DNA from 3 places in the Neobacillus sp. OS1-32 genome. Region 3 is predicted to be linked to each of the others. Evidence: riboswitches for the same ligand, from Rfam matches in the RefSeq annotation. Region 3 holds a riboswitch; each other region holds the start of a gene.
The links. A riboswitch is a leader RNA that binds a small molecule or an ion and turns the genes downstream of it on or off. The one in region 3 is predicted to bind glycine.
Positions count from the first base shown of each region.

Region 1: linked by a shared signal. The riboswitch ahead of gcvT (glycine cleavage system aminomethyltransferase GcvT) and the one ahead of RCG24_RS16820 (amino acid permease) in region 3 are both predicted to bind glycine.
Region 2: linked by a shared signal. The riboswitch ahead of RCG24_RS18745 (ACT domain-containing protein) and the one ahead of RCG24_RS16820 (amino acid permease) in region 3 are both predicted to bind glycine.

Region 1 covers NZ_CP133263.1:397,951-404,145, forward strand. The annotation lists gene comGB (competence type IV pilus assembly protein ComGB) at 1-263, opposite strand, end outside; gene comGA (competence type IV pilus ATPase ComGA) at 244-1,299, opposite strand; gene RCG24_RS02095 (YqhG family protein) at 1,486-2,277, opposite strand; gene RCG24_RS02100 (DEAD/DEAH box helicase) at 2,255-3,946, opposite strand; glycine riboswitch at 4,101-4,189, shown strand; gene gcvT (glycine cleavage system aminomethyltransferase GcvT) at 4,397-5,500, shown strand; gene gcvPA (aminomethyl-transferring glycine dehydrogenase subunit GcvPA) at 5,518-6,195, shown strand, end outside.
Region 2 covers NZ_CP133263.1:3,803,059-3,809,253, forward strand. The annotation lists gene RCG24_RS18725 (carbohydrate ABC transporter permease) at 1-713, shown strand, start outside; gene RCG24_RS18730 (carbohydrate ABC transporter permease) at 726-1,607, shown strand; gene gnpA (1,3-beta-galactosyl-N-acetylhexosamine phosphorylase) at 1,626-3,797, shown strand; gene RCG24_RS18740 (DUF6903 family protein) at 3,787-3,954, shown strand; glycine riboswitch at 4,092-4,179, shown strand; gene RCG24_RS18745 (ACT domain-containing protein) at 4,270-4,545, shown strand; gene RCG24_RS18750 (PFL family protein) at 4,560-5,921, shown strand; gene RCG24_RS18755 (Ig-like domain-containing protein) at 6,100-6,195, opposite strand, start outside.
Region 3 covers NZ_CP133263.1:3,360,313-3,371,989, reverse strand. The annotation lists gene RCG24_RS16840 (MFS transporter) at 1-427, opposite strand, end outside; gene RCG24_RS16835 (LysR substrate-binding domain-containing protein) at 555-1,448, shown strand; gene RCG24_RS16830 (hypothetical protein) at 1,703-2,545, opposite strand; gene RCG24_RS16825 (Uma2 family endonuclease) at 2,826-3,401, opposite strand; gene RCG24_RS16820 (amino acid permease) at 3,787-5,151, opposite strand; glycine riboswitch at 5,286-5,366, opposite strand; gene RCG24_RS16815 (nucleotide excision repair endonuclease) at 5,593-5,949, opposite strand; gene rlmH (23S rRNA (pseudouridine(1915)-N(3))-methyltransferase RlmH) at 6,272-6,751, opposite strand; gene RCG24_RS16805 (CxxH/CxxC protein) at 6,853-7,011, opposite strand; partial or broken gene RCG24_RS16800 (S1C family serine protease) at 7,121-8,358, opposite strand; gene RCG24_RS16795 (MarR family winged helix-turn-helix transcriptional regulator) at 8,485-8,931, opposite strand; gene RCG24_RS16790 (MurR/RpiR family transcriptional regulator) at 9,085-9,864, shown strand; gene RCG24_RS16785 (hypothetical protein) at 10,300-10,578, shown strand; gene RCG24_RS16780 (amidohydrolase) at 10,548-11,677, shown strand, end outside.

The DNA.
Region 1 (6,195 bases), 1.4 Mb from region 3:
AAGCTGCCATGCCGTTCGGCAAAGTAGATATATCCGATTAAGTCTTGATGAAAACCCAGTGCTTGCAGGACCTCATGAAATGGAAGTCCCTTCCGTAATTTTCTTAAACAATCCTGTAATTCCAGCTTGCGATAAGCCGGTAAATGCAAAGAAATCGATTCAATTGCATCAGCGATTGGATAACCTCTTGCAAGCAGCTCGCCGATTCTTTTTAAGAAACTCGCCTGCTCATTTACCGACCATTTACGTTTCTTCATCATCATACACCAGCCGCTCATATTCAGATTCTTGAATGTAACCTAGCGCAATGCCTTTCTTGATCACTTCTTTTAACGTCTTATATTTTACTTTGACTGGTTCCCCCTTCGCTGCTCTCATCGTTGCGGTTAAATTTCTCCCCGATAAAAGTTCAAATACACTTGCGCGTTTCCATCTGCCGCTTGAATAACAATGTGGTGAACACTCGCCTTCACAATATGGACAAGTCAATTCCACTAATCTTTGAGCCGTAATCGCGATTAATGTTTGCTCTACCTCCAGCCAGTTGATCCCAAATTCATGGAGGCGGAATACCGCGCCTCTTGCATCTCGCGTATGCATCGTACTGAGTACCAAATGGCCAGTCAACGCAGCTCTTACGGCAATTTTTGCTGTTTCCGCATCCCTGATTTCCCCCACCATAATAATGTCCGGGTCATGACGGAGAATTGCTTTTAAGCCGGCTGCATAGGTAACACCAGCTTTTTCATTCACTTGGACTTGCAGAACGGAATCATAGTTTTTTTCAACCGGGTCTTCGAGTGTAATGACATTACGATGAAAGAGGTGTGCAGTTTCGTTTAATAACGAGTACAAGGTTGTCGTTTTACCGGATCCGGTTGGCCCGGTGAAGATGATTAACCCATGGGCATGCTTGAGCAGGGCTAATAATTTGCGCGTCATTGCCGGAAAGAGTGAGAGCTGGTGAAAAGGGATTTGTTCCTGCTGCGGTAACAGGCGGATCACGAGGCTTTCGCTGTTGTTTGAAGGAAGTGTGGATAATCTCAGGCCGATTAGTTGTCCGTTTACATTGCAAACAATCGCACCGCTTTGCGGGCGTCTGCGTTCACCGATATCCATATTGGCTGTAAATTTAAAGTGGGAAATGAGTTTGTTGCATTCAGCTTTTGGCAGTGATAATCGGGGAATGAGTTTGTTGTTTAAACGGATTTGCACTAGTGTATCGGTCTTGCGAGGAATAATGTGAATATCTGTCGCCTGGTTTCTTGCTGCATCCGAAATGATTCGGTCAGCTAACATTTCAATTTCACTTACAATCGGAAACACCACCTTTATTATTTTGTCCTTGTTCTTATTCGACACTATTCTCCTTTTTCCTTCTTTATTTTTAAAAAAATAAATTATTTTTGCCGAAATTTTTGTAGTTGACAAAAAACTAGGGTGTCAGGCACCCCTGCAAAGTCTGATTGGTGCCTGACACCGCCTTTAGATCAGTTTTTCTGTTAAGTAAAAGAGGCCGCCATTGATGAAAGAGATTTTTATTTTGGGTTCATACTGTTCTTGGAGTGCTTGTTTTTCTGTTTCGTAGTTTTCATTTTCTCCTTCGATATCTTCATAGAAGTGATCGAGAAGGCGCAAATCTTGTTCCCAGCGCTGTTTCGCTTCCTTTGCCCATGTATGGTCATCCTCCATAATCAGTGATTTTAGGTATTTTTCAATTCGGACAATGCCGCTTTTTGGCTTTATTAATGGCGATATGGTAAAGGAATAGTCAGGTATCTTAGGTGTTAACGGTATTTGCAACAGACGATCATGAAAATTTTCCACTAGGGCACCATGAATAAGCTGGAGACCAATTGATCGGAACTGATCGCGTTTCCGATCACATTGATAGGAAATTTTCACATTCATGCATAACCAGGGCAATAGCGGTGTTTGCTGTTTTCCTTGCTGATGATTTTCATATAAACGAATATATTTGGCTAAATTTTTAGTAGAAGCAAATATCTGGTGCAGCCGTGGTGAACCAAAATGAATAGATTCCCCTTTAAGATGATCCGGCGCTGCATTATGATCGGTTATCAAAGTCAGCTTCATAGGGTTGGGGATACCACCGGTCTTTTCTAAATAATGCCAATAGAACGGACGATTCATCAGCTCTTTATCCAGTTTGACGGTTAACTGGACCGTTATGTAGCCGGGTTTGTTTTCCAGAATGGGGCAATCGTTAGCCTGAAAATATTGTAAAAGAAAGTTATGTATTTCCTGCTGCTGCATGTTGTGATCCTCCCTGCTTCATACTATCGGCAAATTCAATCATCGAAGATAGATTTTCCATCTTGATTCTCATTTCACCTTCTGAACTGGACTCACCAAATATATCAATCAAGTGTTCCTCAATATTCCCAATGCCAAGCTTTGTTAAAATCTCATTTAGTTCGCCAATCACCCGCTCAAATAACTCGATTTTTTCATAAAGCAGTTTTAATATATGTTCTTCAACCGTGTCTTTTATCGCAAAATTATAGATTTTCACATCTTTTTCCTGGCCAAGGCGGTGGATTCGGCCAATCCGCTGTTCCAGCCTCATTGGATTCCAAGGTAAGTCAAAGTTGATAATATGATGGCAAAATTGCAAATTGATTCCCTCACCACCTGCTTCTGTGGCAATCAACACCTGGGCCTGCTTTTGAAAAAGCTCGCGCATCCAATCCTTCTTACCGCGCTTAAATCCGCCGCGAAAAGGAACAGAGGTGATACCATGTTGTTTTAAGTACCATTGAAGGTACAATTGGGTGGCGCGGTATTCTGTGAAAATGATCACCTTATCATGAATATTTTGGATCAATTCCAACGCTTTATCTGCTTTTGAGTTTGTTTGTACCGCTTCAACTTTTTTGATTAAAAGCTCGATTTGCTGTTGAAAGGCCACTGAAGGGTTTTCCCTTTTCTGGAGCATATTTTTTAATGTATAAAAAACGGCTTCTCTGCTGCTGCAAGCTTCCCGCTGCAGGGTCATCACCGAAAAAGCACTCGTTTGCAGCCAATCACCTTCATTTTTTAAACTGCAAATGGCTTCATATAATTCCCGTTCGCTTGAACTGAATTCAATCGCAATCGTTTCAACATGCCGCTTCGTCCATTCAATTCCCGTATCCGCACGGCGGTTGCGAATCATGACTTTATTGACTAATTCTTTTAAATGCTCATTATCATTTAAAGAACGGGAATCCCGCTTATATTTTTCATAAAAGGCCGTTTCACTGCCTAAGTGCCCCGGCTTTAGCAGCGAAACAAGGTTAAAAATTTCCTCTACTCTATTTTGAATCGGGGTAGCAGTCAACAGTAAGCAAAATTTCTTTTTAAGATTTTGCACAAATTCGTAGTTTTTTGTCTTATTATTTTTCAGTTTGTGAGCTTCATCGATAATAATTAAGTCATAATCCTGTTGATAAATTATATCCCGATGAGGACTTCGTTTAGCTGTATCAATCGAGGAAACCACCACATCGCATTGCTCCCAAACATAGCTTTTTTTCTGTGTAACAGCCGGGATAAAAAACTTGCTGTTGAGTTCTTGGCCCCATTGGGTGACAAGCGAAGCGGGGACAAGAATTAACACTTTTTTGACTAATCCGCGGATCATGTATTCTTTTAAAATCAGCCCTGCTTCGATTGTTTTTCCTAGTCCGACTTCATCCGCAAGGATTGCTTTGCCATTCATGTTTTCAATGACTTGTTTGGCGGTTTCGACTTGATGGGGAAGAGGAGTTAAATTAGGCAGGTGCTTTGGTGCCTGTAAGCCTTCAAATTCCGGGATGATTAAGTGTTTTTCCGCTTCAATAGCAAGTTTAAAAAGGTTCCAATCTCCCCATGGACCGTCATCGTCTATTTTTTCCAAAAAATCATCCTGCCAGGAGGAATCAAATTCAATTTCTACCTTCATTGTTTTCAGCCTCTTTTCCGAAAAAATGTTTGCTCAATATGCTGCTTAATGGTAGGATGATGTTAGCATTAGAATGTTTAAAATATTTGAAAATAACCTGGAATTTTTTTTAGTACATATAGTATGACCCAATTGGAAAATTTTATATATGCGAATGACAACAAGGGGAGAGACTACTTTTGTAGCGCCGAAGGAGCAAGCAATTCTTGTGAATCTCTCAGGCAAAAGAACTCTTGTTTGACGCAACTCTGGAGAGTGCTGCTTTAGGCAGCTACCCAAGGGGAAAGCCATTTAGGTTAAACTTTCAGGTAAAAGGACAGAGACTCCCTTATTTATAATAAAGGGGGAACTCTGTCTTTTTTTGGCTAAAGTTCTATTGAATAGGGTAATTATCTCTTTTATAAGAGGTTATTTCATTATACGATCATCGGAAAAAAGGGGGATTTCGTGATGGCAGAATTAAAACGTACTCCGCTGTTTCCTGTTTATAAGGAATACGGAGGAAAAACGATCGACTTTGGCGGCTGGGAGCTTCCTGTCCAATTTTCCAGCATAAAAGAAGAACATGAAGCTGTCCGCGCCAGAGCTGGTTTATTTGATGTTTCTCATATGGGGGAAATTGAGGTCAAGGGTTCTGACAGCTTAGCTTATTTACAGAAGATGATGACAAACGATATTTCCAAGGTGAATAATGGTGCTGCACAATATACAGCAATGTGTTATGAAACCGGCGGAACAGTTGACGACCTGCTTGTCTACAAATTGGAAGATGAACACTACCTTCTGGTTGTTAATGCTGCAAATCTGGAAAAGGATTACGAGTGGCTTAATAAGCATTTGGAAGGTAATGTGACGCTCAAGAACCTATCTGAAACCACTGCTCAGGTAGCCCTTCAAGGACCTCTGGCAGAGAAAGTTCTTCAAAAGCTGACGACATCGGAATTAAACACCATCGGCTTTTTCAAGTTTCGCCAAAACGTTGACATCGCTGGGAAAAAGGCACTTGTTTCCAGAACTGGTTACACCGGAGAAGACGGCTTTGAGGTTTATTGCGACGCCAATGACGTGGTTGAAATTTGGCACGCCATTCTGGCAGCGGGTAAGGAGGAAGGGGTTGTCCCGTGCGGCTTAGGTGCCCGGGATACGTTACGATTTGAAGCAAACTTACCACTTTATGGTCAAGAACTATCAGCGGAAATTTCCCCGCTTGAGGCCGGCATTGGGTTTGCCGTGAAGTTAAATAAAGAAACCGATTTTATTGGCAAAGCCGCCTTGGTGAAACAAAAAGAAAACGGTCTGTCAAGAAAAATTGTCGGGATTGAAATGATTGATCGCGGTATCCCGCGTCACGGTTACGCTGTCTATAAAGACGAGGAGCGGATTGGCGAGGTTACTACCGGAACCCAGTCACCAACTTTAAAGAAAAATATTGGGCTTGCTCTGATCTCTTCGGAGTATGCGCAGCTTGATACTGAAATAGAAGTGGAAATTCGTGGAAAAAAATTAAAAGCCAAAATCATTTCAGCACCTTTTTATAAAAGGGAAAAGAAATAACAGAAGGGGGCAGAAGCATGAAACATCGTTATTTACCGATGACTGAACAAGATCAAAAGGATATGCTTGAAACCATTGGTGTTTCCAGTATCGATGACCTATTCAGCGATATTCCGGAAAAAGTTAAATTCAAGGGGCAATACAATATTAAGCCGGCTAAATCTGAGACGGGTTTAATGAAAGAACTGTTTAAGCTGGCCAATCGGAATGCCGATCTAAAAGAAAATGTCTCATTCCTCGGAGCCGGGGTTTACGACCATTATATTCCAGTGATTGTTGATCATGTTCTCTCAAGGTCTGAATTTTATACGGCATATACACCATATCAACCGGAAATATCGCAAGGGGAGCTTCAAGCTATTTTTGAATTCCAAACGATGATCTGTGAATTAACCGGAATGGAAGTGGCAAATTCCTCGATGTATGATGGCGGCACTGCCCTTGCCGAAGCGGCGATGTTAAGCGCAGGCCATACAAAGCGCAAAACGATCGTTGTTTCCAGCGCTGTTCATCCGGAATATCGTGATGTTTTAAAAACATATGCAAAGGGTCAATATCTTGATGTGGTTGAAGTTCCTGTTCACAATGGGATAACAGATGTAGAGGCGTTAAAGAAATTGGTCAAAAGGGATGTTGCTGCAGTAATCCTTCAATATCCCAACTTTTTCGGAAGAATTGAGCCGTTAAAAGAACTG
Region 2 (6,195 bases), 440 kb from region 3:
GGACTGATATGAATTTTATTCGCTCATTGCAAAACAGTGTGTTATTGATCGTCGCAGTTACGATCATCACGATGACGCTGGCGGTATTATTTGCTTCGATCCTGACAAGGGAAAAAATGAAGGGTAACAGCTTTTTCCGGGTTATTTTTTACATCCCCAATATTTTATCAATCGTCGTCATCGCGAGGATTTTTTCCGCCGTGTATGACCCAACAACTGGTTTATTAAATAATATGCTGGCCCTATTCAATCTTGACCACTTGCAAAAAATGTGGCTGGGCGACCAAAAAATAGCGATTTACAGCATCGGCGGGGCGCTTGTTTGGCAAGCTATCGGCTACTATATGGTCATGTATATGGCGGGCATTGCCAGTATCCCGGAAAGCTTTTACGAGGCGTCTGCTTTGGAAGGAGCCGGGCGCATCAGGCAATTCTTCGATATTACACTCCCGCTTATTTGGAATAACATTCGGACCACTCTGACATTCTTTATTATCAGTACGATCAATTTGAGCTTCCTGCTCGTTCAAGCGATGACAGGCGGCGGGCCTGATGGGGCGACGGAAGTATTTTTAAGCTATATGTATAAACAGGCGTATACGAATTCTTCTTATGGATACGGTATGGCGATTGGCGTTGTCATCTTCTTGTTCTCCTTCGCATTATCGGCCATTATCAGCCGCGTCACCAAACGGGACATACTGGAGTATTAGGGGGCGGAAGTTATGAAAAAACATGCAGGAGTAAGTGCAGAGAAAATTTATCATCTTTTTATATATGTCGCTCTCATTACACTTGCCATTTCCATTATTATCCCGGTTGGCTGGGTGTTTCTAGCGTCGATTAAGCAAAATAAAGAGTTTTATGGCAGCCCATGGACATTGCCGGAAGGGTTTTATTTTCAAAACTTCATTGATGCCTTTGAAAAAGCGAACATGGGGACATATATGTTGAATTCGGCGATGGTTACAGCCTTGGCGCTGTTGATTCTGCTGGTCGTGGCGTTGCCGGCGGCCTATGTCTTGGCGAGGTATACCTTCAAGGGCAGCAGACTAATGAATTCGTTGTTTAAAGCGGGTTTATTCATTAATGTGAACTACATCGTTGTCCCGATTTTCTTGATGTTATTAAAGGGAGATACGTTGTTACGCGAACAAATTGGCGATGGCTTTTTTCTCGATAATTTATTTGTTTTAGCGGTTGTCTATGCGGCGACGGCTTTACCGTTTACCATCTACTTGTTATCCAGCTATTTTCAGTCCTTGCCATCCACCTTTGAGGAGGCCGCAATGGTTGATGGGGCGGGGTATTTCAAAACGATGGTAAAAATTATGATTCCGATGGCACGGCCAAGTATTATTACTGTTATTTTATTTAATTTCCTGGCATTTTGGAATGAATATATCATTGCGCTGACATTGATTCCCGGACCAAATAAAACACTGCCTGTCGGATTGATGAACTTAATGGCGGCACAAAAGTCGGCTGCGAACTATGGTCAAATGTATGCGGGCATGGTTCTCGTCATGCTGCCAACCTTGATTTTATACATTATCGTGCAAAAGAAATTGACACAAGGTATGACCCTTGGCGGATTAAAGGACTAAGGTGAGGAGGATTTTTAGATGAAAAAGCCTAGAGGACGTGTTACCTTACCGAGTGAGCAAAACTTTCTCAACGAGACAAAAGAATTGATGGAACGCTGGGGTGCCGATGCCATTCGCGACAGTGACGGGACGAAACTCGATGATGAGATCAAAAAACTCGAAGCAAAAATTTACACTACTTATTTTGTGGCCCGCGGCCATAATGATTTTGCAGCCGAACATATGGATGAATGCCAGCAGCTTTACTTAATGAGTGAGTTCAATACTGCAACAGCTGAGATGCTGGAAATTGATTTGATGAAAGGATATTTTACGGAACAAGTACGGCCGGATTATCTCCATGATCCGAAAAAATATTGGGAGGTAGTCGACCGGACAAGCGGTGAAGTGGTGAACACGGCTGATTGGGAGGTTGACAAAGAGACTAACCGGGTAGTGATTGCGAAGGCGGTTCCTTGGCACGAATACACCGTATCGTTCCTCGTATATATGATTTGGGATCCGACGCAAATGTACAATCATATCACCAATAATTGGGGGGATAAGCCGCACGAGATTCCTTTTGATGTAAGGCAGCCGCATGCCAATCAGTACATGTCATCCTATTTAAAGCAATGGCTAAAGGATAATCCGGATACCGATGTGGTCCGGTTCACGACGCTCTTCTATCATTTTACACTGGTGTTTAATAACCTTGGTAAAGAAAAATTCGTCGATTGGTTTGGCTATGGTGCCAGTGTATCGGTGGCGGCTTTAGATGCATTTGAAAACGAAAAAGGCTACCGTCTGCGGCCGGAGGATTTTGTTGACCAGGGGTATTATAATAGTTCCTTTCGTGTGCCTACCCCGGCCTATTTGGATTATATTGATTTTGTGCAGCATTTTGTTGCCGAAGAAGCAAAGAAACTTGTCGATCTTGTCCATGAAAGCGGCAAGGAAGCCATGATGTTTCTGGGCGACAACTGGATTGGCACAGAACCGTACGGAAAGTATTTCGCCAGCATTGGTCTAGATGCTGTTGTCGGCAGTGTCGGCAGCGGGGCTACGCTCAGGATGATTGCCGATATTCCAGATGTTCGCTATACAGAAGGGCGATTCCTGCCGTACTTTTTTCCGGACACATTTTATGAAGGCAATAACCCTGTGATAGAAGCGAATCAGAACTGGCTGACCGCACGGAGAGCGATTTTACGGAATCCGGTCGACCGCATCGGCTATGGTGGCTATTTGAGCCTAGCTTATAAATTCCCGGAATTTGTTTCCTATATTGAAAAAGTCACCGATGAATTCCGTGATATTTATGACAAAATCAAGGGTGTGAAGCCGTACTGCGGCTTGAAAGTGGCAATCTTAAATGCCTGGGGCAAACTGCGGACATGGCAGACGCATATGGTCGCTCATGCTTTATGGTACAAACAAATTTATTCCTACCTCGGTGTGTTGGAAGCCTTAAGCGGAGCGCCGGTTGATGTTTGCTTTCTTAGTTTTGATGACGTGATGAACGATGGGGTGCCAGAGGATGTTGATGTGATTATCAATGCCGGTGACGCCGGTACCGCTTTTTCTGGCGGTGAATATTGGGCGAATGAAACATTGGTTGCTACAATCAGAGCCTGGATCCATAACGGCGGCGGCTTTATTGGGGTCGGCGAACCATCAGCCTATCAGTATCAAGGCCATTATTTCCAATTAGCAAATGTGTTAGGTGTCGATAAAGAACTGGGTTTCAGCTTATCGACCGATAAATATTTTGTTACTCCGGTTAACGAGCATTTTATTGCTGCGGATCTAACCAGGTTTGATTTTGGTGAGAGTATGAAAAATATTTATGCCTTGTCAGAGGAGACGGAAATCATTGAGTATTCCGATGGGGAAGTCCATCTTTCCAGTCATTCATTTGGTGCTGGCCGGGCTGTCTATATAGCTGGACTTCCGTACAGTGAGGAAAATACGAGGCTGTTAATGCGGGCATTATACTATGCTGCCCATAAAGAGTCGGAATTTCATCAATGGCATGCCAGCAATATGTATTGTGAGGTTCATGCCTATCCGACGATTAAAAAAATGGCAATTGTCAATAATTCGATGGCGGAACAAACGACGCTTGTTTATGATGGTGACGGCTACAGCAGAAAAGTAACGCTGGAGCCAAGCGAGATTCGCTGGGAGGATTTTTCTGATGAAAGATAAAATTCTGGTTGTCATTAAGCTGGTTGTGTTCGTCCTGAGCTTGGCATTGATTATCATCGGGCAAAAGACGGTTGGCAAACCCGAGCTTGGACTGATGCTGCTTGGCCTTTCCGGCCTGTTGGGCTTGCTTTACGATTATAATCGGAAATATGCTTAAGGGGGAAATGGGGCCGGTCCCAAAAGTTTCGACTGAAAGGACTGCCCCGTTTTTTCCATTGACGAAATGGATCTATGTTTGGTACGATTTGTTTAATTCAATAGAGCGCAATGAAGGCTGTGGATCAAACTATAGCTGGAGCAGCTTCTGGAGAGACCGCGTGGCAAATGGGCTATGTGGCGCCGAAGGATTCATAATCTCAGGCAAAAGGACAGGAGAAGGATGCTGTGCAATAGCGAAACTGTTACACACATTTTTTCCCCTGAGATTGGAGCAATTCCAATCTTTTTTATTTTTCTAAAAGAGGTGGAGGAAATGGAAACAAGACGTGCCGTTGTAAGTGTGATCGGAAAGGACAAGGTGGGCATTATTGCCCGGGTGACGACCGTATTGGCGGAAAACCGGATGAATATCTTGGACATCAGCCAAACGATTTTGCAGGATTTTTTCACGATGATGATGTTGATTGATATCTCGGAAACCGCCAACCTGCATTCCTTACAGGATCAATTGAATCAGGTTGGCGATGAGCTGGGTTTAACGATTCACGTTCAGGCCGAAGAAATTTTTCAAGCGATGCACAGGGTATAAGGGGAGGATGAACGATGAAGATTGCAATGGATGAAATTCTCCAGACGATTCGCATGGTGCAAATGGAAAATCTCGACATCCGCACAGTAACGATGGGCATCAATTTGCACGACTGCGCTAATTCCGATTTTAGCAAAATGCAGCAGCGAGTTTATCAAAAAGTTACTTCCTATGCCCGAAATCTAAAGGCGGTTGCCGAGGAAACGGAAAAGGAATATGGCGTACCGATTGTTAACAAGCGGATTTCGATTACCCCGATTGCTGAAATTCTTGGCAATGCCTCTGTCGCGGAGGCGGTGGAACTGGCGAAAACACTTGATCAGGCGGCAGCGGAATTGGGGGTCGATTTTATCGGTGGCTTTTCCGCGCTCGTTCACAAAGGGCTGTCAAAAAGTGACGAGACCTTATTGAAGGCCCTTCCCGAGGCGCTGAGTGTAACCGAGCGGGTGTGTGCCTCTGTTTCGGTGGCAACCACCAGGACGGGGATTAATATGGATGCCGTATGCGAGCTGGGCTTTATCATCAAGGAAGCAGCGGAGCGGACTAAGGAGCAAAATGGGATTGCCTGTGCCAAACTGGTCGTATTTTGCAATCCTGTTGAGGATAATCCGTTTATGGCCGGAGCCTTTCATGGTGCCGGCGAAGGTGAAGTGGTGCTGAATGTTGGTGTCAGTGGCCCGGGTGTTGTCTTAAATGCCCTGAAGCGCCACCCTGAAGCGGATTTGGGAGAAGTTTCCGATATTATTAAAAAGACGGTTTTTAAAATAACCCGCGCCGGGGAACTGATTGGCCGCGTCGTCGCAAAACGTCTCGGTGTCCCATTTGGGATCATGGATCTTTCCCTTGCGCCGACCAATGCTTTAAATGACAGTGTCGCCGAAATTTTAGAGGAAATTGGCCTGGAACGGGTCGGAACCCATGGTACGATTGCCGCGCTAGCGCTGATGAATGATGCGGTGAAAAAAGGCGGGGCGATGGCGAGCTCCTATGTTGGCGGTTTAAGCGGCGCCTTTATCCCGGTCAGTGAGGATAACGGGATGATTCGCGGGATCGAGGAAGGGGCGCTCTCGCTATCGAAGCTCGAGGCAATGACCTGTGTGTGCTCGGTTGGCCTTGATATGATCGCTCTTACTGGCGATGTCACGCCGTCGACTCTTTCGGGGATTATTGCCGACGAAGCAGCAATTGGGATGATCAATAAAAAGACTACCGCTGTTCGCGTTATTCCGGTTCCCGGCAAGACGGAAGGCGACATCGTCGAATTCGGCGGCCTGCTTGGCCGAGCTCCCGTGATCGGCGTTAATCCCTTCAGTTCGCAAAAAATGATCAGCCGCGGCGGAAGAATTCCCGCACCGCTGCAGGCGTTAATTAACTGATTCGGAAGGGCACTTCTGTATTGCAATAGTTGGGAAGTCCCCAAGCTTTGTTAAAGGAAGTGGAATTTTGCTGCTGTGGTTAATAGGAGATATTGAAGAGGGGATATGCATAGATTAAGGATGAGGGGTGTCACATGACGCCCCTCATCCTTAATCTTTTAATAGAAATAGATTGTGTTTACAAAACTCTTACATATTTATTTTTGCTTTTGTTTTTTGCTTTGTCTATTGCATAAATCGTAAGGGTACTCCGCTTTTTCTGGGCTTTAATTTT
Region 3 (11,677 bases):
CGACAAGTAATATGGACTGAACACGAGACCTTTTTTCATTAGAAAAATGTTCACTCATTAGTTTTGTGGCTCCTCCTGGAAAGGCACCCTCACCAAGACCAAAGATTAAACGAATAATTAGTAAGGATACAAGAGACCAAGCAAAACCGGATAATCCAGCAAATAGTGAAAAAGCAGTAATCGATATAATGATTGCTCGCTTAGATCCAAACAAATCGGCCAGCAAACCACCGGGAAGTTGCATAAGGGTATACCCTAAATAAAAAATACTTAATATTATTCCCATAGAAGCCGCATCTAAGTGTAATTCTTGTGCTATAGGGTGGATGGCAATGTTAATAAACATTCGGTCAAGAGAAGAAATAAACCACCCCAAGAAAAGTAATGCAATTAAAAATCTTTTATTCTCCGAAACCTTTCCTTTCACTTTCTTTCCCTCCCATTCTTTTTATTCTCTTGACTTTATTTTAAATAATCAGAATAATTAAGAGAAATACTTATAAATTGATGTATTAATACCTAATAGGTATTAATAATAAGAAGGAGGAAAGTAAATGGAACTGAGACATATCCGATATTTTCTTGCTCTTGCGGAGGAATTGAATTTTGGTCGAGCCGCAGAAAGGTTACACATCGCCCAACCACCTCTTAGTAGGCAAATACAAGAGTTAGAGGAGGAAATTGGAGCCAAACTGTTTTATAGGACAAAGCGACATGTTGAGTTGACAAATGCCGGAAAGGTGTTTCTAAACAAAGCATACCAAATCCTTGATCAAGTTGAACAAGCATGCGTTAGCACGCGATTATCTTCTACTGGGGCAGAAGGTGAAGTAGTAATTGGGTTTAGTGGAACAGTACAGGATCTTATTCCAGTCATTCAAAAATATCATGAGCTTTATCCTCATGTTGGAATAACATTACACCAAATGAATACCGCCAATCAAATCAAAGCCTTAAATGAAAAAAGGATTGACATCGGTATTGTAGCGGCTCCAGTTAATAGTAATAAAATTCATGTAAGGCCATTAACAAAAGTATGTTTTTTGGCTACGTTACCGGAAAAACATCCCCTTGCTAACAAACATTCCATTAACCTTCGTGATTTGGCGGACGAAACCTTTATCATGACACCTAAATCAGCAGGTGTATTGTATTACGAAACTTTTATGAGTATTTTCCAAATGGCCGGATTTGCACCAAAAATTATGATTCAGGCCAATGACCTCCAATCTGTTTTGGCATTGGTCGCTGCTGGTATGGGGGTAGCATTGACACCTTCATCCAGTACTCCTTGCGGCGGGGTCATACAGCGTAAAGTGGAAGATATAAATGTATCTTTAGAAGCATCCATTGCATGGAGAAAGGATAATCACTCTGAGATATTAGACAAATTACTTAAATCCTTTTTTAATTTTTTTCATATTGAATTTGAAAATATAGTGAACTGAGTGTTAATCCGTCTGGTATTAACACTCTACATCTTGACCTTGTTAAAATCGTCTCCATCTCTTAAGGGAAATAACGATTTTAACCCAATTTACAAAATTAGTAAAAAAACCTTCTATTTGTGATACGGTTTAATGACTTCTAATACAACCCATTCATTTGGAAAACGTTCTTGTACCTCAATCCAACGCATCTAATCACTCCGTTCATGTATATTTGTCTTCATTTTATCATAAAACATTAAGCACTAAGTTAGCTATTGGTCGCCCATTCTCCTTTCAAACCTTTCTTTCTCGCCATTATACCCATCCATATAGCCTTTTCTTACATGGCTCTTCAGCTGTTCAGGAGATTCCATTTCCTTTATGTCTGCTTGATCAAGTGTTATGATTTTTGCATATACATTTCCGTATTGATCCCGTAATTTTTCATCCTTATAAAAATTTATGCCATTGTTCGAATCGAGCAGTATTGCTTCTTGTTTTTTAAGACTTTGAATAAATGTAAACAGTTGATTGGAATAATCTCCAATAGACGATTCTTTTGCCGTTGAATGAATATAGATGCTTATCGGAACTTCAGCCTTTAACTTCTCATAATCCGGCTTTTGCTGAAACTTCCACCGTTTTTCTTGCGCATTGTCTACCGATGCAAACGCAAAGTAGCTTACATTTCCTTTTTCCGCTCCAAATGCTTTCTTAAGAGCAGGTTCCACTTCCTTTTGAACCTCTTCACTCAAGGCCCTAAATAAATAATTGTCGTATGGTTTGCATGTTGTTTTTCCTTTCGAAGTTGAATACAATTCACATGAAATCTCGGCAACCCATCCCTTCTCTCTGTCTTTTACCTTTACCGTAATATAAGGGGGTGCTTCTTCCGGCTCTTCTGGAATGATTTCAAAACCTGTAATTTGAACAATATTGCCATATGTATCTTTTACATATTCAATTAGCATGGAATCTTTTACCAACTGTTTCTCTTCATTCGTTAAATGTTCCTTATCTATTATCTTTTCGACTTGACGATCCGTTTTTGCACTACAACCCACTAATCCTAATAAAAGAGAAAGACAAATGAGCAACCATTTCGTTCTGTTCATAATCATCCTCCGATACTGGTAAATTAAAATTAGAAGGAAAAGGTCGTGCTTCAAAATATAAACTGTTATAAAATAATGCTTTTTAAAATACCACATGCGTTTTTAAAACTCGCCATTATTATGAACCGGGTTCTTTTGCTTTATCAAAAAGGACCAAGGATTCCATTAAACCCGTATGTCTCTTTTGTTATTCCTAATTGTAGTTTAAAGGAATCCAAAAGATCTCACTATTCAAGTGAGCTTCCTCTAACACTTCCTCCGAATGGTTTACTTCCCACTATCATCTCTGAAAAACATGTTTAAGTTCTATGCTTAAATCTTCAAATATGTTGACCTTTATGGAATCTTCTTTTGTATAGAAACCTGATGAAATAAAGCGATTGTTCTGCAACAGAAATACTTCCACGTATTCGTTTGAGGGGTCGACAATCCAATATTCTCTGACCCCAGCCTTTTGATAGTTATTGAATTTGATGACTCTGTCATTTCGAGCGGTGGAGGGAGAAAGAATTTCAATCACCAAATCGGGAGCACCAACAATATTTTGTGGGTTGATTTTATTACGATCACATATGACCACAATATCTGGTTGAACCCAATCCTTGATCTTTTCGTTTGGTGTTGTTTGATTCGCAAAAAGGCACACATCGATGGGAGAACCAAATACACTGCACTCTTTTCCCCTTAAATACGTACCAAATTCAATTAATAACTCTCTTTGAACATGCTGGTGCTTTGGTGTCGGTGCTGGCGACATACTAATAATTTGCCCGTCAATCACTTCATATCGAATTTCTTCCGAAGACTCAAGATAATCAGCATATGAGTAATTAGACTGTGGTTGATTCATGCTCATTCCATTCACCCTTTCTCCATTTTCATCCTTCAATAGTTCCCCTTACCTCACCGGTCATTAGTTCGGGGAGTAGGGTGCCCCCCATTTTTTCTAACCTTTTTGATTCAATTCTTGCTGCATTTATTACAGGTTAAGAATGTATTCAGGGTCGTTCAATCGTTCACCCCTACTGTCTTTTGTCTTTATTTTATCGTATTTTTGTTGACCATTACAATGAGGGATAATCTTTGCCTAAATGAAAAAGATACAGTGGCGCAATACTCCATCAAGCATTGGATCTGACCATGTTGTTGGGGGGCCTATTCCAATGTCGCAGTTCAATTGAATTTGGTCCTCGTTTTGTCGGATGGTATGTAAAGAAATAGCCGTCAACTTATGGTTGACCCTATGCAGATAATTTAATATTTTTTTCTTCCTTCTTCCTATTTGAATGCCATGTAAATAATAGAATAAACCATAGAGGCGTCAACAATAGGGCAGGCCGTGTAACTTCAGCAAACAGCATAATAATGAGAATGATGGCAAACAAGATTAGGACAACGTAATTAATAAATGGTGTGAATGGTGCTTTAAATTTTGATTCTGCCTGTAAATCTGAACGTGTTTTCTTATATCTTAAATGACAAATCAGAATGACACCCCAAACCCAAATAAAACAAATCGCACTAATGGTCGTCACGATTTCAAAAGCTTGTTCTGGAATAAGCTTAGTCAAAAGGGCTCCCACCGATAGGACTACCGTGGAGATCCATAATGCGTTACCTGGGACATGATTTTTATTTAGTTTTGTAAACTTAGATGGAGCCTGGTTATTATTACTTAAACTATATAGGATACGACTTGTTGAAAACATTCCGCTATTACAAGCAGAAGCTGCTGAGGTTAATACGACAAAATTAATAATTCCTGCTGCAATCGGAATTCCAACTAAACTAAACGTTTTAACAAAAGGACTTTCTGCTGCATTTAATTCCGTCCATGGGTTAATACATAAAAGGACAAGAAGTGCGCCAACGTAGAAAAATAGAATCCTTAAAGGAATTTTATTGATAGCCGATGGAATATTTTTTTCCGGGTTGGATGTTTCCGCTGCCGAGACACCTACTAATTCCACACCGACAAATGCAAATACAACCATTTGGAATGAAAGTAAGAAGCCTGATATTCCGTTTGGAAAAAGTCCCCCTTGTGCCCAAAGATTTTTAATCGTAACCATACCTTGATTTGTCTTGAATCCCATCACCAGTAATATAATCCCAATAACAATTAATCCGAGAATCGTTATTACCTTTATTAAAGCAAACCAAAACTCCAATTCTCCAAAAATCTTTACAGTTAGTAGATTGAGTCCTAGTAAAATGATCAAACAGACAATTGCAGGGATCCATTGTGGAATATGGAACCAATATTGTACATAAACACCAACGGCAATCACATCACTCATAGCAGTCATTATCCAACAAAACCAATAGGTCCATCCGGTTACAAAAGCATATCGTGGTCCAAGATAGTCTTCAGCAATATCTGTAATAGATTGATAACCTGCTTTAGACAACAGGAGTTCTCCTAGTGCCCTCATAACAAAAAAAACGGCGATTCCTACGATTAAATATGCAAGGATGATGGATGGGCCCGCGAGTTGAATGGCTTTACCGGACCCTAAGAATAATCCCGTACCAATGGTACCGCCAATTGCGATTAGTTGTACATGCCGATTTGATAAATCCCTCTTTAATTCTTGTTGTGCCAATCCTAACTCCTCCTAATAAAATATTTTAGTTTAAACCATAAAAAAAGAGATTGGAGGATATCCAATCTCTTTTCCAAAAGAATAATAAATAATATTTGGTATGCTAAATAGTATCAACACAACAAATAAATATTCAGTACTCTTCTGTCCTTTTGCCTGAGATTGTGAACCCTTCGGCGCCGCAAAATTCCTGCGATCTCTCCAGAAGCTGCTCCTGCTATAGTGTGACCCATAGCAATCATAGCCTGCTAATTATTAAATTTAATTCACTATTTCTAAATAATTTTTAATTTTAGTAGTAGTTATATAGTTTGTCAACACATAAATTAACATCCCATACTGCTCTGTATTCATTTTTATTCAAAAAAACCTCCCTATAAAAATCATAGGGAGGTTTTTTACACTTACGTTATTGGAAAATCTATTGCCTGTATGAAATTTTCACCTAAAAAACACCTTGTCTATATTGTACTTCGACTTGAATTCATTAATAATATACGTTTCATAAATCTCTCTATGTACAGGGTCTTCGATAATACAAACATCGATTTTTGCAACTTCATTCCTATGCATTTTAATTGGGGATACTGTATCTTCAAAATGCTTTTTAATTCTTTGCCGCAATTTCCTTGCCTTACCAACAAATAATAGCTCTTGGTTATGACTGTAGAACATAAAAATGCCACCCTTATCTCTAGGAATGAGGTGGAATTCTGTAAATCCATAAATATTACTTAATTCCGGGTTCTTCTGTTTAGTAATGGAAACATCTGGTTTTGGAATGGTTATGTTTATCACTTTCGTTCACTTCTCCTTCGGTATTGGTTAAAAGTCTACACAGACTTCTTTAAGCATATTTACATCCACCTTATGGAGTTCAACTGAGAAAAACAACATTTACAAATAGGTTTTCTATCATTACTGTTATGCAGTCGTATTTTGCATTCCAATTAATGAAAACTTTTAAATATCTTTCTCAACTTCTACCCCTGCATCATTCTTAGTAATAACCTTGGTTAAGCGTCTCATTTCTAAATGTACCCAACAAGGACATTATAAATATAATTTACTTTTCTAAAGCCCGCTCCATTACTTTTTCACCAATATTTTAACACCTCATTTACTTATGATACGGTTCACCCCTAATAATCCGAAACGCCCGATAGATCTGCTCAAGCAAAATCAATCGCATCAGCTGATGGGGGAAGGTCATCCGCGAGAACGACAGCTGTTCATTCGCCCGCTGCAAGACTTCGTCACTCAGTCCCAGTGATCCGCCGATGACGAAGGCAATTTTACTTTTACCGTAGGTGGCCAGTTGATCCAACGACTCGGCCAATTCTTCTGATGAGCGCATCTTCCCCTTAATCGCCAAAGCAATTACATAGGTATCCGCACTAATTTTGGTGAGAATTCGTTCGCCCTCCTTTTGCTTCACCTGGAGCATTTCCAATTCACTTAACTCCTCCGGGGCCTTTTCGTCTGCAACTTCAACCATCTCCACCTTGGCATAGGCGGAAAGCCGCTTGAGATACTCCTCTATCCCCAGCTTCAAGTACTTCTCTTTTAATTTTCCAACCGTAATAATTGAGATATTCACAATCCACAACCCTTTTAAATGGAATTAAGCACAGCTTACAAACAACTTATCCACAGAAGTTATCCACATATGCACATTTTTTATCCACATCTTGTATGAAATCACTTGTTCGCCACAAAATATACAGCCCTGTTTGAGCAAAATTCACAACTTGTTGATAAGTTATCCACATCAATTTTTGTTAATACCGGAAATGTTTCATATTCATCCACAATGATATCTAAACCCAGCTCGACATGTTCCTCACAGCAATAAATCATTTTACTCTTTCACCTTTCCTCATTATTGACATTGACTACCCGTACTATATCATACTGCATTAAGAAAAACAGGAAAGTGAGTCAAACACCTTCCTGTTTTCAACCATTCCTATTGTATTTTATCTGAAGTTAACGTTAAACTTGTTTCCCGCAGCTTGCCATTGCGGTAATATTTGATGGTCATTTTCTCGCCGATATTCTTTTTCGTATACAAGTGTTGGCGAAGATCAATGACATCATTGATTTTTTGACCATCCATCTCGACAATGACATCCAACTCTTGAAGTCCGGCGCGTGCCGCCGGTGAGCCCGGCACAACTTGGCGAATCGCCACACCATAGGTTATATCGCGCGGGAGCTTTAACGCCTCCTGCTGATAGTAGGCAGGAATTTCATCCACTGATTTTAAGTCCAAGCCCATATAAGGCCGTTTGACACTGCCATATTTCTCAAGATCATCAATAATTGGCTTGGCGGAATTAATTGGAATCGATAAACCAATCCCTTCAACCGCATTCTGAGCAATTTTCATTGAGTTAATCCCGACGACCTGACCAGCCATATTAATCAAGGCTCCGCCGCTGTTACCCGGATTAATCGCGGCATCCGTCTGTAAAACCTCCGATTGCCAGTCAACCACACCATCCTGATCAATGTCAACTGGTATTGTCCGGTTTAGCCCGGAGATAATTCCTTGGGTAACCGAGCCAGAAAAGGTCGGACCAAGCGGGTTGCCGATCGCAATCACCGGTTCTCCTATTTTTAAACTGTCAGAATCGCCAAATTCCGCGATTTTTTTTACTTTGTTTGCATCTATTTGAAGGACCGCCAAGTCAGACCAAATATCACTTCCCAATAGCTTGGCTGGCAGCTTTGTTCCATCAGATAGACTGACTTCCAGCCTTGTTGCACCTTCAACAACATGATGGTTTGTGACAACATAGGCTTTTCCGCCGGCCTGTTTATAAATAACTCCTGAACCGGTTCCTGCTGTTTCATCAGAATTATCGCCGTTATCACTATCCGACCAAAAGCTGTTTATTGGATATTGTTGATTCCGACAACAGCTGCAGCGGTTTTATCAATGGCGTTGGTGGTATTGGTTTTTACATCATAGGCAACCTGCTTATGTATCGTCTGTTGTCCGGTATTATCTGTAGTTGTTTCGGCAGTTTTTTGATTTGGCTGCACTGTATAGGGAAGAAGCCCATTGTTGGAAAGAGCGGGAATGGCAATGATAACCAAGATGGCACCTAAAATGGCGCCTACCAGGCTGGCAATAAAGATTCCACCCTTACCTTTCTGTCCACTGGAGCGGTTCGGTGAATGATCATCATAATAACCCAAATTACATCATTCCTCTCTTACGATATGATTGATACTTTTTATTTTGGCTTATTAATATAATTATACTCAGGCCAAAGGGAAAATACTGATTGAAAAAGGCACAGAGTGTTCTCACCTTTGCATATTTTAACTTTCGTTATTTTCCTTAAAAAGGCTACTAAGCTTTTCCATTGTTTGAACCATTTGCTCCAGTTCTTCCACTTTTATCTGAGAGCAGTATTTTTTAATAAATGTCTCATCAGCTTCGGCAATTAATTGAGCATATTTTTTCCCTTCCTCCCCAAGAAAGATAAAAGATTCACGAAGATTGTTTGGATTACTTTCACGAACTATAAATTTTCTTTTACCTAACTTTGATAAAACTTGGCTAACTGCACTTTTTGTAATTGAAAAATTTGCCGCGATATCATTTGCTCTCACCCCTTGATTCCGCATGATATAGAGAAGTATATTTTCTTGCTGAACAGTTAAGTTGTATTCATTTATTTTTTGTGCACCTTTGTTATATTGCAGGTAAAACTCGTAAACGGCTTGATTTAATCTATTGAAAATTTTTCGATAATCCGCAAGCATGGTCGTCCTCCTGAAAAATGAATGATTGACTAAAATTTTGAAAGTAGTTACATTTAGTTTAGTTAAGTTAAATAAACTATATAATTCTTTTTTAAATCAAATGATAAAAAGCTGAAAATATAATGAAAACCTTTCCTATTGGGGGCGGAAAAAATGGACTTTTTTGAAATTACATCAAAACACCTTAATACTCTGAATAATAATGAAAAGGAACTATATAATTATATCATTCGAAATATCGAAGAGGTAAAGAGAAGCACAATACGTGAATTGGCCGCAAAATGCTATGTATCCTCTGCTACCATGAGCCGTTTTTTAAAAAAAATTGGTTTTTCCGGCTACAGTGAATTTACTGCCATTTTAAAATATACAGATTCAAACTTTATCAAAAACACGAATCCATTTACTGTCTCACAGGAAAATTATCGAATTGAGTATTTAAAAAATATTTATGAATCCGTTCGTGTACTTGATGAGGAAAAAGTGGATAAAATTATTCATCTTCTTAAAAATAAGCCAAGGCTCATCGTAATGGCACGCGGTTTAAACAAAAGTGTTGCCCATTATTTTGAATATATTTTTTCTGGCCTCGGTTTTGAAGTTGTTTTTCCAGAAGACCACTACTTTCGCAAGATGCTATTAAGCGGAATTCGAAACAATGACCTTGTCTTCTTTTTATCGTATGGCGGAGAGGATAGAGAATTGATTTTGGATATTGAACAATTGAATATTAAATCAAAAGCGACTGTTATCTCGATCACATCAGCAAATAATAATCCTGTACAAAACATGAGCCATATTAATCTGTATATATTTTCGGATTATATCCATTATAACGAAATAGATTTGACATCAAGAATCTCCATGATTAGTATTATTGAATTAATTTCTTATAAATATATGGTCGAAATAATGGAGCAATCAGCAAAGTAAAAATTACCCCTTCACGGAATTTATTTAAAAGCGACCTCGGTCTTTTCCATGCCCCTTTACGGACTCGCCAATCGGCGAGTTTTTATTTATGATCCCTTTTCATTGATACATTCATTATTTTTCTTTCATCGAAACATGTTTCATAGTTTGAAACATGTTTCAGAGGCACTAGGATTATCAGCTCTTTTATTAAAACATGTTTCATGATTTGAAACATGTTTTAATAGAAGAATGCCGAAAACTATAGCTCAAAAATCTATTTCCTTTGTAAACGCTTAACCTTAGTATATAGGTGAAACATTCCTGCAGAAATGTCTAAATAATGTGTAGGGGGGCTTTAACCAGAGGATAAGGACTATATGTTGGAACTTGCTAAACAGAACGAACTAGCCTTACAGAAAAGCTTATTTTCTTATACTAAAGGGGGCTTAACAAATGAAAGGTATTCTACAAAATCGTAGTCTAGCATTTTTAATCATCATTCTTTTGGCAATATTACCAGTATTAAGCGGCTTTACCAAAGACAGTCCAAAATCAACGAAAACATCTGGTGAAAAAGCTTCTCTAGTTCTTAAAAATGGGATTGTCTATACAATGGAAAAAAGCCAGCCAACAGCTCAGGCAATTGCTGCAAAGAACGGCAAAATCATTTATGTGGGCAGTACAAAGGTGTCCAAAAATATGTGGATAAAAACACCAAGGTTATTGATTTAAAGGGAAAGATGGTTGCTCCGAGATTTATGGATGGCCATACGCATATAGAGTCACTTTGGGTTACAAAGCTTTTTCAAGTAGATCTTACCACTTTGAAAAGTAAGCAAGAATACATTAAGGCTGTATCCGATTTCAGAAAGAACCATCCTCATGATAAGATCATTTTAGGTAACGGCTGGCAAAATGGCCCATTTAAACTAGCGGATGGGACGAATCCAGGGCCACAAAAAGAGGATCTTGATGCAGTGGTTTCCGATATACCAGTCATTCTCTATTCGATTGATCAACATTCTGTGTGGGTAAACTCTAAGGCACTTGAAATGGCCGGAATTACGAAGAATACCAAGGCGCCTAAAGGCGGAATGATTGAACACAATGCCGATGGCTCTCCACGGGGTGTTTTACGGGAAGGTGCCACGAATTTGGTCAATAAAGTCAGTGATTTGTTTAAGTTAACTAAAGAACAATATAAACAAGCCATTTTGAAATATCAAGAGGAAATGCACAGCTATGGGATGACTGGCGTTATGACCTTTCAATTAAAGGGTGTCCCGGTTATTGATGCAATCGGTGAATTGGAAAAGGAAGGAAAGTTGACGATGCGTGTCTCCGGCGCCTATTTTGTCGACCCGGGGGACAATCCTAAAGAAGTGGTTAAAACGATAAAAGCTGCTAAACAAAAATATCATTCTGATTGGCTGCAAGTACACACGGCTAAACTATTTGCCGATGGGGTAACCGAAGGAAAGACCGCTCTATTCCTTGAACCATATACAAAAAATGCAGGAATGGGTCCAAACTTTCGTGGCGATTCAGTTTGGAAAGTGGATGAATTCAACAAAATGGTTGCGGCTATGGACAAAGCTGGGATACAGGTTCATATCCATGCGATTGGTGATGGTGCTGTCAACATGAGCCTCAACGCAATTGAAAAAGCTGCCAAAGCCAATGGCGTACGGGATTCTCGTCATACGATCACACATATTTCGGCAATCTCAGATAAGGATATTCCTAGAATGAAGGCCTTAAAGGTCATTGCATCATTACAGCCATTCTGGTTTTATAAAGACCAATATTATGAGTTGGAAAAATCTATGGT